One region of the Halomonas sp. TG39a genome, then DNA from elsewhere that is predicted to be linked to it. Evidence: predicted binding sites of a transcription regulator. Region 1 holds the regulator's gene; each other region holds the start of a gene.
The links. Region 1 encodes sigma-54, which starts transcription at its own class of promoters, with help from an activator protein. Its sites were predicted from a motif close to TGGCACNNNNNTTGCTNT; they were not measured.
Positions count from the first base shown of each region.

Region 2: U738_RS04710 (sugar phosphorylase) is a predicted target of sigma-54. The motif match lies at 2,627-2,644, and genes of this name have one in related genera.
Region 3: amt (ammonium transporter) is a predicted target of sigma-54. The motif match lies at 3,293-3,310, and genes of this name have one in related genera.

Region 1 is NZ_JQLV01000001.1:1,425,882-1,431,272, reverse strand. Features, by position in the region: gene lptC (LPS export ABC transporter periplasmic protein LptC) at 1-276, shown strand, start outside; gene lptA (lipopolysaccharide transport periplasmic protein LptA) at 288-782, shown strand; gene lptB (LPS export ABC transporter ATP-binding protein) at 794-1,543, shown strand; gene U738_RS06195 (RNA polymerase factor sigma-54) at 1,708-3,120, shown strand; gene hpf (ribosome hibernation-promoting factor, HPF/YfiA family) at 3,219-3,527, shown strand; gene U738_RS06185 (PTS sugar transporter subunit IIA) at 3,532-4,002, shown strand; gene rapZ (RNase adapter RapZ) at 4,094-5,026, shown strand; gene U738_RS06175 (HPr family phosphocarrier protein) at 5,072-5,341, shown strand; gene pmbA (metalloprotease PmbA) at 5,362-5,391, opposite strand, start outside.
Region 2 is NZ_JQLV01000001.1:1,066,262-1,071,652, forward strand. Features, by position in the region: gene U738_RS04705 (TlpA disulfide reductase family protein) at 1-693, opposite strand, end outside; gene U738_RS04710 (sugar phosphorylase) at 828-2,594, opposite strand; gene nrdR (transcriptional regulator NrdR) at 2,805-3,284, shown strand; gene ribD (bifunctional diaminohydroxyphosphoribosylaminopyrimidine deaminase/5-amino-6-(5-phosphoribosylamino)uracil reductase RibD) at 3,281-4,447, shown strand; gene ribBA (bifunctional 3,4-dihydroxy-2-butanone-4-phosphate synthase/GTP cyclohydrolase II) at 4,591-5,391, shown strand, end outside.
Region 3 is NZ_JQLV01000001.1:1,893,510-1,898,900, reverse strand. Features, by position in the region: gene prfC (peptide chain release factor 3) at 1-1,297, opposite strand, end outside; gene U738_RS08375 (putative motility protein) at 1,524-1,733, opposite strand; gene U738_RS08370 (NAD(P)/FAD-dependent oxidoreductase) at 1,884-3,125, opposite strand; gene amt (ammonium transporter) at 3,438-5,391, shown strand, end outside.

The DNA.
Region 1 (5,391 bases):
GCCAGCGCCGATGTCGGCACGCTCAATACCGCTACCCAAGCCCTGCTGCTGTCAGGTTCAGCTCGCCTGGTCGCGCCGGATGAAGGCTGGCAGCTAGACACCGAGCTATTGCATTATGATGGCCTAACTCAGCATGCCTGGAGTGAAACACCGGTAATGCTGCAGCAACCGCCCCAGCAAATGAGTGCCTCACGCATGGATGTGTGGCTTAACAATAGCCAGGTTCGGCTAACTGATAATGTGCGCGGCACGCACCCCCCGGCCACGCAACGCTAATAGGAATTGTCATGAAAGCACTTATTTACACAGCCCTTTTTGCGCTCGCGATGCCGCTACTGGCACTGGCCCAAACCTCACAACAGGCTCCGGTGGAAGTCGAAGCCGACCGTTTAGATCTCGACCAACGGGCGGGCACCGCCGTTTATACCGGGAATGTGGATATTCGTCAGGGCGAGATGCAGCTGCGCGGCGAGCGGGTAGAGATCGAACGCAACGCGGCTGGCGAACTCTCGACGGCAACAGCCACCGGCGAGCGCGCCTACCTGCGCCATCAAGCCGAAGGGCAAGATGGCCCGACGGAAGGTTGGGCGCGACGGATTATTTACCACGTCGCCGAGCGCCGCGTAGAGCTAATCGACCAAGCCGAACTGATCCAACAAGAAGATACCTTTAGCGGTGGGCGCCTTGAGTATTTTATTGACCGCGAAGTGATTCAAGCGCGCTCTGACGTTGACGGCAGTGAGCCCCAGCGCATTCGTATGACTATTCAGCCTGAACAATAGGGAGCCAAGCTGTGGCAACTGCTGACACTGCGCCGATCAAAACCCTGTATGCCCACCACCTGGCGAAAAGCTACAAGCGCCGCCGAGTGGTCAAAGACATCAATTTAGAGATCTCCCAAGGCAGCATTGTTGGCCTACTGGGCCCCAACGGCGCAGGTAAAACCACCTCGTTCTACATGATTGTCGGGCTGGTGAAATCCGATGCTGGCAAGGTCGGAATCGATGCGGTGGATTTAACCCGTGCGCCGATGCACGAGCGCGCAGCGGCGGGTATTGGCTACCTCCCCCAAGAGGCGTCTATTTTTCGCAAACTATCGGTTGCCGATAACATTATGGCGATACTCGAGACGCGCAAAGAACTTGACCGCACAGGACGCGAACAGCGCCTGGAAGCGCTACTCGAAGACTTTCATATCACCCACATCCGCGACAACCTTGGCATGAGCCTTTCGGGCGGTGAGCGCAGGCGTGTAGAAATTGCCCGCTCGCTGGCCACTGACCCTGCCTTTATTTTACTGGATGAGCCCTTTGCTGGCGTCGACCCTATTTCGGTAGGCGAGATCAAAACCATCATTCGTGCGCTGAAGCAACGTCATATTGGCGTACTGATCACCGATCACAACGTGCGTGAAACCCTCGATATTTGCGATATCGCCTATATCGTTGGTGATGGGCAAATCATTGCCAGCGGTTCACCCAGTGCCATTCTCGATAATCAGAAGGTCAGAGACGTATATCTGGGTGCTGATTTTCGCCTTTAAACTGATCAGCTATGCCTACAATCACCGCCTGCCCATAAACCTATTTTTTGGTTCTGTAAATAGCGCTCTGCAACAACTTTACTACCAATGGCATGCTTATTGCACTTGCACCAGACACTCACTCGCACTAGGGTGGAGCATTCTGATTAACGAGTGGTTCTCAGATGGTCATGAAAGCTTCTCTCCAACTGCGTATCGGCACACAGCTGACCATGACGCCCCAGTTGCAACAGGCGATTGCGCTGTTGCAACTCTCGACGCTGGACCTTCGTCAAGAAATTCAGCAGGCCCTAGATGCCAATCCCATGCTGGAGCAGGAAGATGAATTTGGTGAGCAGGCTGTCAGCGAGCCTAAGGAAGAAGAGTGGTCAGAGGGCATCCCCACTGAACTCTCAGTAGATAGCGACTGGTCAGATACCTATCAAGATATGGGTAGCCAGGGCGGCAGCAGCGAAGGCCCTGATTTTGAGCGTCAGGCAGCCGGGCAGAGCCTGCATGGGCACCTACTATGGCAGCTTGCCATGACCGACTTTAGCGCCCGCGAACAGCTTGTCGCAGAGAGCTTAATCGACGCGCTCGACGCCAACGGCTACTTAACCCAGCCGCTTAACGATATTCGTGAGGGCCTGCGTGCCCAGGGCATTGACGGGCTTAGCCAACGCGAGGTAGAAACCATTCTGCTCAAACTCCAGCAGTTTGAGCCAACCGGTATCTTTGCCCGCGACCTGCGTGAATGCCTGATGCTGCAGCTCGCCGCCCTGCCCGATGATACGCCGCTACTGGTTCCCGCCCGCCGCCTAGTGCGGCAGTTCCTCGAAGCGCTTGGTAAGGATGACATGCGCCTGCTAAAGCGCCGCCTGGGGCTCGATGACCAACAGCTGGCCGATGTTATCCTACTTATTCGCAGCCTCGACCCCCGCCCAGGCAGCGCCTACGGCGACACCGATGACAGCTATGTAACCCCCGACCTGGTCGTCCGCCACGACCACGAAGGCTGGCATTTAGAACTCAACCCAGAGGCCCTGCCACGGCTGCGCATTCAGCCCGACTACGCCAGTTTGATTAAGCGTGCGGACAAAAGCGATGACAACCAGTTTCTCAAAGAGCACCTACAGGAAGCGCGCTGGCTGATTAAGAGCCTCTCGAGCCGTAACGATACGCTGCTACGCGTGGGGCGCGAAATCATCACCCGCCAGATTGGCTTTTTAGAGCACGGCGAAGAAGCCATGAAACCGCTGATACTGGCCGATATTGCCGAAGCTGTGGAGATGCACGAATCGACGATTTCACGGGTCACGACGCAAAAATATATCCATACCCCCCGGGGCGTGTTCGAGCTCAAGTACTTTTTCTCAAGTCAGGTGAGCGGTCAAGATGGCGACAGTCACTCCAGCACCGCCATCCGCGCGCGACTCAAGAAATTGATTCAAGAGGAGCCACCCGGCAAGCCGCTCTCAGACAGCCGCCTAGTCACGCTATTAGGCGAAGGAGGGATTCAAGTAGCGCGGCGTACGGTGGCTAAATATCGCGAGGCCATGGGCATTCCTTCCTCCAGTGAGCGACGTCGTTTACGCTAGGTTCTGTCGACGTTGCAGCGAATCTCTCGACAAGGGCTTTGCAACGCGGCAAAAAGGGTTACAATCGAAGTACAGTCCGATGGATAAGGAGCACGTCAATGCAAGTAAATATCACTGGTCATCACGTAGAACTGACTGACGCCTTGCGTGACTATGTCAACGAAAAGCTTGAGCGTGTAGAGCGCCATTACGACAATATAACCACGGTGCAAGTCACCTTATCAGTGGAGAAAGAGCGCCAGCAGGCCGCTTGTACGCTGCACGCCGCAGGTGCTGACTTACATGCGGAAGCCCTCGACAGTGATATGTACGCCGCTATCGACGCCCTAGCGGATAAAATCGACCGTCAACTCGTTAAACACAAGGAAAAAGCACAAGCTCGCGCCCAAGGCGCAGGTGTGCGTTAATTCAATGACGTTGGAAACCATACTCCCCCCGGAGCGCGTTCTTTTTGACGTACCCGGGGGCAGCAAAAAAAGGGTGCTGGAGTTTTACAGCACCTTTATCGCGCAAAATATCCCCAGCCTGGACAGCCAAGAAGTGTTTAGCCGTCTAATCGGCCGCGAGCGCTTAGGCAGTACCGGTATCGGTAACGGCGTGGCTATTCCCCATGCGCGCAGCCCCCACTGCACCGCCCCTATCGCTGGTTTTTTAAAACTCTCAGAAGCGATTGATTTTGACGCTATCGACGGAGACCCGGTAGATCTGGTGTTTGTCCTGCTGGTACCTGAAGAAGCAGATGACACACACCTCTCTCTGCTCGGCCAAGTAGCGACCATCATGAATGATGCGGATACACGCCAGCAGCTGCGTAAAGCAGCCAGTCAGCGCGAGCTACTTGAGCTGATTACCGCCAAAATTCGTGAGCAATCCGCGGCCTAACGGTCTTCAAACCTGTTTTAAGGTTCGTTACGGCAGGTAATGTTTCGCTCACCACCCTCAACGCAGCTTGACCAAAGCAAAGAGAGACTCTATGCAACTGGTGATCATTAGCGGCCGCTCCGGGTCAGGCAAATCTATCGCTCTACAGGCGCTGGAGGACCTTGGCTATTATGCGATTGATAACCTCCCCGCTATGCTGCTGGGCTCGTTGGTGGACGAATTACGCGACCAGGGTGACCGCGCTCACTTGGCGGTCAGTATCGATGCCCGTAATTTGCCGGGAGCGCTGGAGCGCCTACCGTCTTTGTTAGAAGAGTTGCGCCAGCGTAAAATCGATTTTCAAGTTATTTACTTGACCACCGATGCCCGTATCCTGCTTGAGCGTTACTCCGCTACCCGGCGACGCCATCCGCTGACTCGGGATAGCGAGATGACCCTGGAAGAGGCGATCAATAAAGAAGAGGAGACGCTGGAGGATATTCGCGATCTAGCCGATCTATTGATCGATACATCTCGCTTATCGGTACACGATTTGCGCCGTCGCATTACCGACCAGGTAGCGCACCAGCGCCGCGATAAGCTAACGCTGACCCTTGAGTCGTTTGGTTATAAACGCGGCGTGCCGTTAGACGCTGATTTGGTCTTCGACGTGCGCTGTCTGCCGAACCCTTACTGGGACCCAACGCTACGCCAGTTCACCGGCCGCGACGCTGAGATTGTGGCTTTTTTGAGCGGCTATCCCATTGTTGACGCCATGAGCGACGACATTCTGGCTTGGCTAGAGCGTTGGCTACCCGCTTACCAGAATAGCCAACGCAGCTACATGACTATCGCGATTGGCTGCACCGGTGGCCAACACCGCTCGGTCTATATGGTCGAGAAGCTGGCAGAAAGGCTGGCCACCAGCATGGGCGACGTTCAATTACGCCACCGTGAGCTGGGGCTGCACTACACCTTAAGCGATCAGTCGGCGGCCCCTCTCCTCAGCGCTACTCCAAACAACGAGCGAGAAGAGACTTCTTAAGAGCGCCTATCCATTAATGACACCACTCGGCGAAAAGGAACCAGGGTGCCAGAAAGAATACTTACACTCACCAATCAACGCGGGCTACACGCGCGCGCAGCGACAAAACTGGTCAAATGCGGCCAACAGTTCTCGGCTAAAATACGTGTTTACAAACAGCAACAGGTTGCCGACGCCGCCAACATCATGTCGCTGCTGATGCTCGCCGCCCCTTGCGGTACCGAGCTAACGATCAGCGCCGAAGGTGATGACGCCGAACAGGCACTTGAAGCTATTCAAGCGCTGTTCGACGCGCGTTTCGAGGAAGATCAGTAGCCGCACTTGGCTATTTGGACTTAGTCACCGGCTACCGTCATGGCATCGAT
Region 2 (5,391 bases), 360 kb from region 1:
TTGGCCAACCGCATTGCGGGGGTCAAGCCATATGTTGTCCAGCGAGAAGTCGTGTTCACTCATAAACGCCTCAATATGGGCAGCTGACTCCCCTTGATTCACGAATACGAAGGTGATGTCTGTTTCATTAGTTTGGGCCTGTTCAAAAACCGGCATTTCGCGGATGCACGGCGGGCACCAACTGGCCCATAGGTTTACCACCATAGGTTGTTGGTTTTGTCGCGACATTTGCGGTAGATCGATGGACTCACCTGCGTGGGTAGTCAGCGCGATATCCGGTAACGGGCGAGATTGGTGCTCTATTAGGGTAGCGCTACCCGCAGCCAGCCCCCACACAAGGCCGCCAGCCAATAGTGCGCCAGTCAGCGGAAACCGCTGGTGTGGTGAGCGCCATAAAACCCAACTGGCATACGCAAGGCCGATAACGATACCGCCAACAATATCAAAACCGCCATCGCGAATATCCAGGCGGGAAAGCAGGCCGTCATACTCGCCCCAGTAACGCACCACGAAGACCAGGCGGGCGCCTATAAAAGCGACAAACAGCAGAGTGAATAGCGTATCGCTAACAGACACCCCATGACGGCGCCCCAGCAGCGCACCGGCAAGCAGCGCCAATAAAAAAGCCAAGCCAATCAAGAGCTGGTGGATACTAAAGCCCATTGGGCCCAGGGCAACACTCTGTTGCAACATAAGAAAAAATAACCCCTAGAATAAAGCTGTGCGGGCATTGTCGCAGCACGACATTATTTAGGGATTAGGTGTTTTATACCTGGGGCGATATGTCGCAATTGGCGGTTTTTGAAGCTTTAGGCTTCTCGACGGTATTAACGATCAGCCACTAACCAGCGTACGGCGTAAGGCGGCAGCGAACCTTCGGCGCTCCAGGGGTTAGCAGGATCCAGCGCTTGCCAGGCGTGTTTTTCAAGTGCCTGGGTAACTGCCTCACCCATATTCTCTAAAGGAAGCGGTAGGTCGGTGACGTTATACAGCGCTAGCAGCCGGCGACCATCGTGGAGCGGGCCGCGCTCTACTGCCAACAGTTCCGGTGCTGAGACCACAACCCGTTGAGCGGCATTGGGGTGAAAGCAGGGCTCCTTGCGGCGCTGGTCTAATAGCCGGTTTAAGGCGTGGAAAACATCGTGAGTGGGCGTCGACGGGCTATCGAGTAGGAGGTCAAGCTCGCTGCGCTGCCAGCGCCGACGGTTGATCGAGCGCAGGCGCCCGCTGCGCTCAACGCCTTCCACGTCATTGAGGGTGCCTGTCAGGGTGTGAATATACAGCGCGGGTATGCCCTGCAAACTCAACATAATCGCCTGGCTGCATAGAAAGCGCGCAATCTGCCATGGGTCGGGACCACGGCGGGTGCCGCGCATGGCTTCAAACCAGGTGATATTGATCTCATAGGGCGTATCGCTGCCATCCGGGTTACTGCGCATGCTGACAAAGCCGCCGAATTTGTGCATCAGCTCCAGCAGTGCATCGCGCTCGTGATCGGGCAGCAAGCCTTCCAGTGGGCGCACGCCGATTCCGTCGTGACTGGCGGTAAAGTTGAGGTAGGTGCAGTGGTCAGGCAGGACGGGAAGGCTGGCAAGCCAAGTTTGCAGGGTGCTCGCTTCACCACGGGTGAGGGTATGCAACAGCAGGGGAGGAAGGGCAAATTGATACACCATATGGGCTTCGTCGGGCTCTCCTTCCGCAAGACGATCTAAGCCAAAATAACTGATGTTTTCCTGGTGGGGCACATTGGTTTCGGTAATCAGCAGAGTGCCTGGCGCCACGTGATCCACAATCGCCCGCAGCAGCCGCACCACGGTGTGGGTTTCCGGCAGATGAATGCAGGCGGTACCCAATTTCTTCCACAGAAAGGCCACCGCATCCAGACGCACAATCCGCGTGCCTTGCTCCAGGTAGAACAGCAAAATACCCACGAACTCGAGCAGCACATCCGGGTTTTCAAAGTTTAGATCAAGCTGGTCTTCGGAGAATGTCGCCCACAGATAGCGAGTGCCGCGCCGGGTGGAAATAGGGACTAGCAGTGGGCTGCTGCGTGGTCGCACCACCTGGGAGACATCGGTATCCGGGTCGACCTCGATAAAGTAGTCGCGCCCCGGCAGGCTGCCGCTCAGGTAATCGACAAACCAGAGAGACTCCCTTGAAACGTGGTTGAGCACCAGGTCGGCCATTAAGTGATAATGGCTGGCCAGCTCGCGGATATGCGACCAGTCGCCGAGATCGGTGTTCACTTCCCGATAGTGGATCACCGAAAAACCGTCGTCGCTGCTCCAAGGAAAGAAAGGCAAAACGTGCACGCCGCTGATGCGATCGCCCAGCCGGGCTTGAAGAAAATCGCTAAGCACTGCCAGCGGTGGCTCGCCCTCTTCAATAATCGAGTCCCCATAGCTGATCACCCACTGGTCCTTTTCGCTCCAGGAAGGTGCGTTATTAGCGTTGGCTTCCACGGCGTTGGGTGAAAATGGGGCAAGCGACTGGAAATGTGCCAGGCGCTGGTTTAAACGGCGCTGCACTTCGCCTGCACGGGGCCCGTAAAGGTGGCTGAGATAGGCGTGAACGGTCTGCTCAAAGGGGGGCATGGGTGACTCCTGATAAACAATCTGCCACAAACGCTGCAGCTTGTGTGCCAAATCGTTACAATACGAGGTTGATACCGCGTTTAAACGCTAAGATATATTAGCTTGTGGCAGTTGCTACTGCGAAACGCCATTAATAGCACACACATTGACAGGTTATAACACGCTAACTCGTGGGGCACGCCGACACGAGCTGACAACAGGTTGACCGCCATGCATTGCCCTTTTTGTGGTGCAAACGATACTCGAGTGACCGATTCGCGGCTGGTAGCCGATGGCGACCAGGTGCGCCGTCGCCGCCAGTGTGCGAGCTGCCAAGAGCGCTTTACCACCTACGAAACCGCTGAATTGGTCATGCCGCGAGTGGTGAAGTCTGACGACTCACGGGAGAGCTTTAACGAAGCCAAATTGCGGGCAGGCATGCTGCGCGCACTGGAAAAACGCCCGGTCAGTGCTGAAGCCATTGAAGCGGCGGTGGAGCGCATTCGTCAAACGCTGCGCGCTCGGGGCGATCGTGAGATCAACGCCCGGGATATCGGTGAGTCGGTCATGCAAGCGCTTAAAACCCTTGATCACGTGGCTTATATCCGCTTTGCCTCGGTGTATCGCAAGTTCCAGGATCTGGATGAATTTCGCGCTGAGATTGATCGGCTTTCCCAAGAGCCCTCAAACAAGAGCGGACCGTCAAAATGAGCAGCGATTTTAGCCACGCCGACCACCGCTATATGGCGCGGGCGCTGCAACTGGCGCAAAAGGGCTTATACACTACTGATCCGAACCCGCGGGTCGGCTGTGTGATTGTGCGTGATGAGCAGATTGTCGGTGAAGGCTTTCATCGGTGTGCCGGTGAACCCCATGCCGAAATCCACGCTTTAAATGCCGCCGGTGAGCGGGCCCAGGGGGCGACCGCCTACGTGACTCTGGAGCCCTGTTCCCACACCGGGCGCACCGGGCCCTGTGCGGTAGCATTGAAGGAGGCCAGCGTGTCACGGGTAGTGATCGCGATGGTGGATCCTAACCCCCAGGTGAGCGGTCGCGGCATTCGCATGCTTGAAGAGGGCGGTGTCGAGGTTGCTGTGGGCTTGCTTGAGAGTGAAGCGCGCGGGTTAAACCCCGGCTTTATTGCTCGCATGACCCAACAGCGTCCCTTTGTGCGCCTGAAAATGGCGATGAGTTTAGACGGCCGTACCGCCATGGGATCCGGGGAGTCCCAGTGGATTACCGGGCCCGAAGCGCGAACACAGGTGCAGCGGCTGCGGGCGCGCTCCAGCGCCATATTGAGCGGTGTGGAGTCGCTTATTATGGACGACTCACGGCTAACGCTACGCAAAGAGCAGCTGCACCTCGATAATGTTGACGACGTGGTTCGCCGCCAGCCTCTGCGGGTGATTTTAGATACCCACTTGCGCTTACCCCTGGCGGCGGCCTGTTTAAGCGAACCAGGGCGGACGCTAGTGATCACCACGCCAGAGCACGCGGAGGAGAAGCGCGAACGGCTAATCCAAGCGGGTGCGGAAGTTCAGATAGTGCCCGCTGGGAGCGATGGTCGTATCGATCTAGTGGCAATGCTGCAGTGGTTAGCAGAAAATGAGCAGGTTAACGAACTGCTGGTGGAAACCGGTGCGACGCTGGCAGGCGCTATGCTTGACGCGGCGCTGGTCGATGAACTGCAGCTGTTTGTCGCCCCCACGCTGTTAGGTGGCGAAGCACGGCCGCTTTTTGCGCTGCCAGGGCTCTCGCGTATGGCCGACCAGCGGCGTTTAACCATTCATGATATGCGAGCGGTGGGGCGTGATTGGCGCATTATCGCCTCTCCTCAGGCGACTAGCGCATTGAACGAGAGCAAGGTACCCTGACGCGCAAAATCATGACTAATTTTTCGCGGGACGTTTTCTTTGCGACAACTGCTCACGGCAATTGTTTGTGATAATTGTTAATGACAACCGCTCATGAGAACCGTTCGTGACAACTGTTCATGAAAACATTGACTGGAGATTCCATGGCGCACCCCACCTCTAGAGGCTTAGCCCCTATCGCCGAGCTGGTTGAAGATATTCGCCAGGGCAAAATGGTGATTCTCATGGACGATGAGGATCGCGAAAATGAAGGTGATATCATCATGGCCGCCGAAAAAGTGCAGGCCGAACATATCAACTTTATGGCCCGTTTCGCCCGTGGCTTGATCTGTATGCCAATGACCCGTGCCCGTTGTGAGCAGCTTAATTTGCCATTGATGGTGCGTGATAACGGCTCCGGTTTTGGTACCAAATTTACGCTTTCGATTGAGGCAACCGAAGGGGTCACGACCGGTATTTCCGCGGCGGATCGAGCGCGCACAGTACAGGCAGCGGCGGCGCCCCATGCCAAGCCGTCGGATATCGTGCAGCCGGGCCATATCTTTCCGCTGATGGCAGAACCGGGCGGTGTGCTGCGTCGTGCCGGGCATACCGAAGCGGCGTGTGACTTGGCGGCTCTGGCAGGCTGTGACCCCAGCGGTGTGATCTGCGAAGTCATGAATGATGATGGCAGCATGGCGCGCCGCCCGGAACTCGAAGCCTTTGCTCATGAGCACGGTATTAAAATTGGCACCATTGCGGATTTGATTCACTACCGCATCGTCAATGAGCAGACCATCGACCATCTAGAAGCGTCAACGGTGATGACCTCCCATGGCGAGCTGACGTTGCACGTTTTCCGTGATCGTATACAGGGCGCCCATCACCTGGCATTGGTGAACGGCCAGCCCACGCCTGAGCAAGCCACCACGGTGCGCGTGCATCTTAGCGATACGCTACGCGAC
Region 3 (5,391 bases), 470 kb from region 1:
TGTCCATGGGCATAAAGACCTGGGTAGCGCCCTCTTCGGAAAGCTGCTGCAAGCCCTTTTGTAGCGCCTTCATTTTCAGCGGGTCTTTCAGCCGCACGCGCTTAAAGAGTTCAGGCGCAAAGTGGGGGATGCCGGTAAAGCGCATATCCTCACCCACGGTAAAAGTATCGCCGATCTGGATCGTACCGTGATTGTGCAGGCCGATAATATCGCCGGGCCAGGCCTCTTCTACCTGGGAACGGTCGGAGGCCATAAAGGTCAACGCATCGGCAATCTTAACGTCCTTGCCGATACGTACATGGCGCATCTTCATGTTCTTTTCGTACTTGCCTGAACAGACCCGCAAAAAAGCGATGCGGTCGCGGTGATTGGGATCCATGTTGGCCTGGATTTTAAACACGAAACCGGTGAAGCGCTCATCGTCAGACGTAACTACCCGCGTATCGGTTTCGTGGGCCTGGGGTGGCGGCGCGTACTCGACAAAACCGTCGAGCATTTCACGCACGCCAAAGTTGCCCATGGCGGTTCCGAAATAGACCGGTGAAAGCTCACCACGACGATAGGCGTCTAGATCAAACTCATGGGAGGCACCGCGCACCAGCTCGACTTCCATACGCAGCTCTTCGGCCTGATCTTCTCCCAGCACGGCATCCACTTCAGGGCTATCCAAGCCCTCAATGCGCCTATCATCAGGGATTCGGCTGCCCTGGCCCTGGGTATAAAGATGAATCACGTCGTTATAGAGGTGATAAACGCCCTTGAAGTGACGCCCCATGCCAATCGGCCAGGTCATCGGCGCACATTGAATGTTTAGGACGGTCTCGACTTCATCCATCACCTCAATGGGGTCGCGGATATCGCGGTCCATTTTGTTGATAAAGGTGAGGATCGGCGTGGTACGCAGACGACACACTTCCATCAACTTAATGGTCCGATCCTCAACGCCTTTGGCGCCGTCGATGACCATCAAGGCTGAGTCAACTGCCGTAAGCGTACGGTAGGTATCTTCAGAGAAGTCTTCGTGACCGGGCGTGTCCAGCAGGTTAACGATGCGCCCCCCGTAGGGGAACTGCATCACCGAGGTCGTTACCGAGATCCCCCGCTCCTGCTCCATCTTCATCCAGTCCGAGGTAGCGTGGCGATCGTTACGCTTGCTCTTTACCGAACCGGCTAACTGAATGGCATTACCAAACAGCAGCATCTTTTCGGTGATCGTGGTTTTACCAGCATCAGGGTGCGAAATAATAGCGAATGTCCTGCGAAGCTCGGCTTCACGGGCTAATTGAGTCTCTTTCATTGTGCCTCTTCAAATATAGGTACTCAGCGCAGCACTCAATTAGTAGTTCTCGACCAACTAGCCGCCGCGCGTTGAGCAATGTCCATTGCGGCAATTGTAACGCCTGGGAGCGGCTTTTGTCGCGGGTGGCGTCAAACGCGGACCCTGAAAGAAAGACCAAAAAAAACGCTGACCAGGTCAGCGTTTTTTATTTAAGGCACCCATAGCTTATTCAGCATAGGATTTATTAAGCGTAGGTATTTACCTGCGTGCCTACATTGCCCTCTTTCGCCAAGTCTGGCTGAGCGCCAGTGTCAGCGGAGGCCATTATTTCCGTTACTTGATCAGCTTGCGTATCCAAAGCTTCTTTGAACACCTGCATTTGAGCCTGTTCAGCGGTTTGCGCCTGGTTCATATACAGCGATGCGCTTACTGAACTACTGATACCAACATCCATATTTCCACCTCATGGCGTGCGAATGTACCTACAAATTAGCAAAGCATTAGGTCACACGCAAAAAAATCATCATTACTACGTGTGCTTACACCTGACGCTCTCTAATACTATCGGCTTAATCATCCTGATCATTAATGAATATAGCGCTAGTTAGAACCTATCAGCGCGAAAGGGCGCCATATCAATGGCGGTAGGTTGCCCTTCCATCATATCCGCCAGCAGATGGCCTGTAGCAGGCCCTAAGGTAAATCCTTGGTGGCCATGGCCAAAGGCCAGCCATAGCCCTGGGTGCCGCGGCGCAGGCCCAATTACCGGCTTCATATCGGGCAAACAGGGCCGTGCGCCCTTCCAAGCGGCGTCATCGCAGCGCTCGCCTAGCGGGAATACGCTGCGCGCGACTTTCTCAGCTGCTGCTAATTGATTAACATCCGCAGGCGCATCCAAGCGGTCCAATTCGGCACCTGTGGTCAAACGAACGCCAGCGTTCATCGGCGCCAGCAGATAGCCGACCTCGGCATCCATAACCCAAAAATTGAGCTTTGCCGACGCCTGAGGTACGTAGTGCATGTGATAGCCACGCTTAACAAAGGTAGGAAAGTGATAGCCAAGCTCTTTTAGCCAGCTTCCCGCCCATGGACCTAGCGCCACCACGACCTCATCTACTTCTAATGTTTCGGAGGCGGTATTAACCTGCCAGCGCTCCCCCACCTGCTTAACTGACTTAATATCCGCCTGCAAAATGCGTCCGTCGTCGTTGCTAAACGCCTCCGCGTAAGCCGCAACCAGCGCACCGGGATCAGCAACGGTCCAGGGATCCAGCCAGTGAATCGCACCGATAATGGTATCGCTCAGGGAAGGCTCTTTATCCACAAGAGCCGCCCTATCCAACTGCGCGAACTCCACGCCATAAAGACGCCGCGCTTCTTCAGCCTCTTTTATCCGCGCCGCCAGCTTTTCAGGAGTGCGATAAAGCTCAAGCCACCCCTGCCTGCGCACCAGGTGCTCGGCGCCTGCGGCATCAATCATCGGGCCGTGGGTTTTTAGCGAAAGCTGAATAAGTGAGGCGTATTCCGGGACAATTTTCTGGTAAGCCTTCGGCGCCGAGTTCATCCAGTAGCGCAATAACGGGGAGGCAGCGTTAACCATCCCCGCCGTGCGATAACGAATATCTACCCGGCGATTAGGTAAGACGCTAAGTAGCGTTTTGACGTCGCGGGGAAAAGGGTACGGCCTAACCGCTTCACGCTGAATGATACCCGCATTGCCAAACGAGGTTTCACGGCCAGGCTGAAGGCGGTCCACCAGGGTGACCTCATGCCCCCGCTGGCGCAGATGCCAGGCAATGCTGACACCCACCATGCCTGCTCCCAAAACTACCGTTTGACGCGCCATTTTGATGCACTCCCTTTCACGGATTTAGAACCACATTTGAAGATCGATAACCATTTGAAAAATATCACCAATTCATCCGCATTTATATAGTCGTAAACGCTATTTTTACATCAATAAACAGCAATTAACACTGCTATAAGCGTCAAAAACGATGACTTCACTATTAGCGGCATAACAATTGCTTAGTTTCTATTAGGAAACCTAAATGGCATTCAGCTAGCGCCGCCGTAACGGTTTCTTCTCCTACCGCGCAAATCCAATAAAGCACCAAAAAGAAGCGCATGTGCACCAAAAGTTGCTAAGGAAAACATCATGCCTGCCACGCTAGATTTGCATAGCTCGCTGCTCGACACACTCTGGGTGCTATGGGCCGCTGCTCTGGTATTTGTGATGCAAGCTGGCTTTCTCTGCCTAGAGGCGGGTACTACGCGCACCAAGAACGCTATCAACGTCGCTATGAAAAACGTAGCGGACTTTGCCATTGCCGTCAGTGTTTTTTGGTTAGTCGGCTTTGGCATCATGTTTGGCGACGCCCACCACGGCTTAATCGGTACGACGCTGTTTGGTTGGCAGCTAGAAGCTTCCAGTAGCTGGGTGATTACCGTTTTTATTTTCCAGGCAATGTTTTGTGCTACCGCCGCGACCATTGTGTCGGGCTCGGTGGCAGAACGCATGCCCTTTTTAGCCTACACATGGACGGCTCTCTGGATCGCCCTACTGATCTACCCGGTATTTGGCCATTGGGCATGGGGCGGGCTTTTGGGCGGCGCAAAGGGCTGGCTAGGGTCGCTTGGGTTTGTCGATTTTGCGGGCTCGACGGTGGTGCATAGCGTGGGCGGCTGGGTAGCGCTGGCAGCCGTACTCTGTATTGGCCCACGCACTGGGCGCTTCACCCATGGCAAACCACCTACCGCCTTTCCCTCTGGCAACCTCCCCCTCGCCATGCTCGGCGCGCTGTTTATGATTTTAGGCTGGTTTGGTTTTAACGGCGGCAGCACCCTGGCGGTTACCGCGCAAATACCCGGCATAATAGCCAATACTGTTTTGGGCGCCGTTGGCGGCATTCTTTCGGGCATGTTAATGGGCCTAAGAACGCGGCGCTACGCGGACGTGATGTATGCGATTAATGGCGCCATTGCGGGCTTGGTTGCCGTCACCGCCAGCGCTCACGTGATCTCTTTATCGGCGGCATTTGGGCTGGGTGCAGTTAGCGGCGTCCTGATGGTGCTGACCAGTGAATGGCTGCTAAGCAAGCATATTGATGATGCCGTCAGCGCCATACCCTCACACCTCGTAGCGGGCATATGGGGGACGCTAGCCCTGCCTTGGGTGGCTGACTTAACGCTGCTGGATAGCGGCCTGTCTCGAGCAGCTCAGTTTGGCGCCCAGCTGCTGGGCGTTGTGGTATGCGGTGTCTGGAGCTTTGGCAGCGCCTGGCTGCTGTTTCGTATTACCCGGCGCTTCTTACCCATTCGCGTCTCACCTGAAGCAGAAAAGATGGGCCTTAACCTCGCCGAACATGGCGCTAAGAATGAGTTGAACCAACTGCTTGAGCATATGCGTCAGCATGAACAGCAGGGCGATATGCGCCAGCGAATTGACGCCGACCCGTTCACCGAAGTGGGCGAAATAGCGGCGAGCTATAATCGCGTCACCGCCGCCCTTGAACGCGCCGTTGGGCATACCCGCGTCATGCTGCGCAATCTGCGCGACGGTGTGATTACCTGGCAGGCAGACGGCACCCTGACAAGCCTCAACCCCGGCGCTGAGCAACTCTTTGAGGTAGAGGCCTTACAACTTATTGGCCAACCTGTTACGCAGCTATTGCCGGGGCGCTCCCTTATTCCTGGGGAGCGCCATGAAATCAAACGACGCTCTACAGATATGCAGGTGCGCTATCTGGAAATACAGGTGAGCGAGGGTGCCAGCGGCTCCGCATCAGAACGCTCGGGCATGGTGCGCGATATCACCGAGCGTAAACAGTTACAAGAGCAGCTAAACCGCGAGCGGGATCTAGCCCGCACCACGCTGGCCTCTATCGGGGATGGCGTGATTACCTGCGACGCCAGTGGCAACGTGACGTTTATCAATACCGAGGCTACGCGTTTAACTGGATGGACACCCGAAGAGGCCATGGATAAGCCCATCTATCTGGTGTACCAATTACGCGAAGAAGCCAGCGGTGAGCCGCTAAGCAATCCAGCCAGGCAAGTGCTCACCCAACTAACCTCGGTACACTCCACCGAACACTGCCTGCTGGTTAATC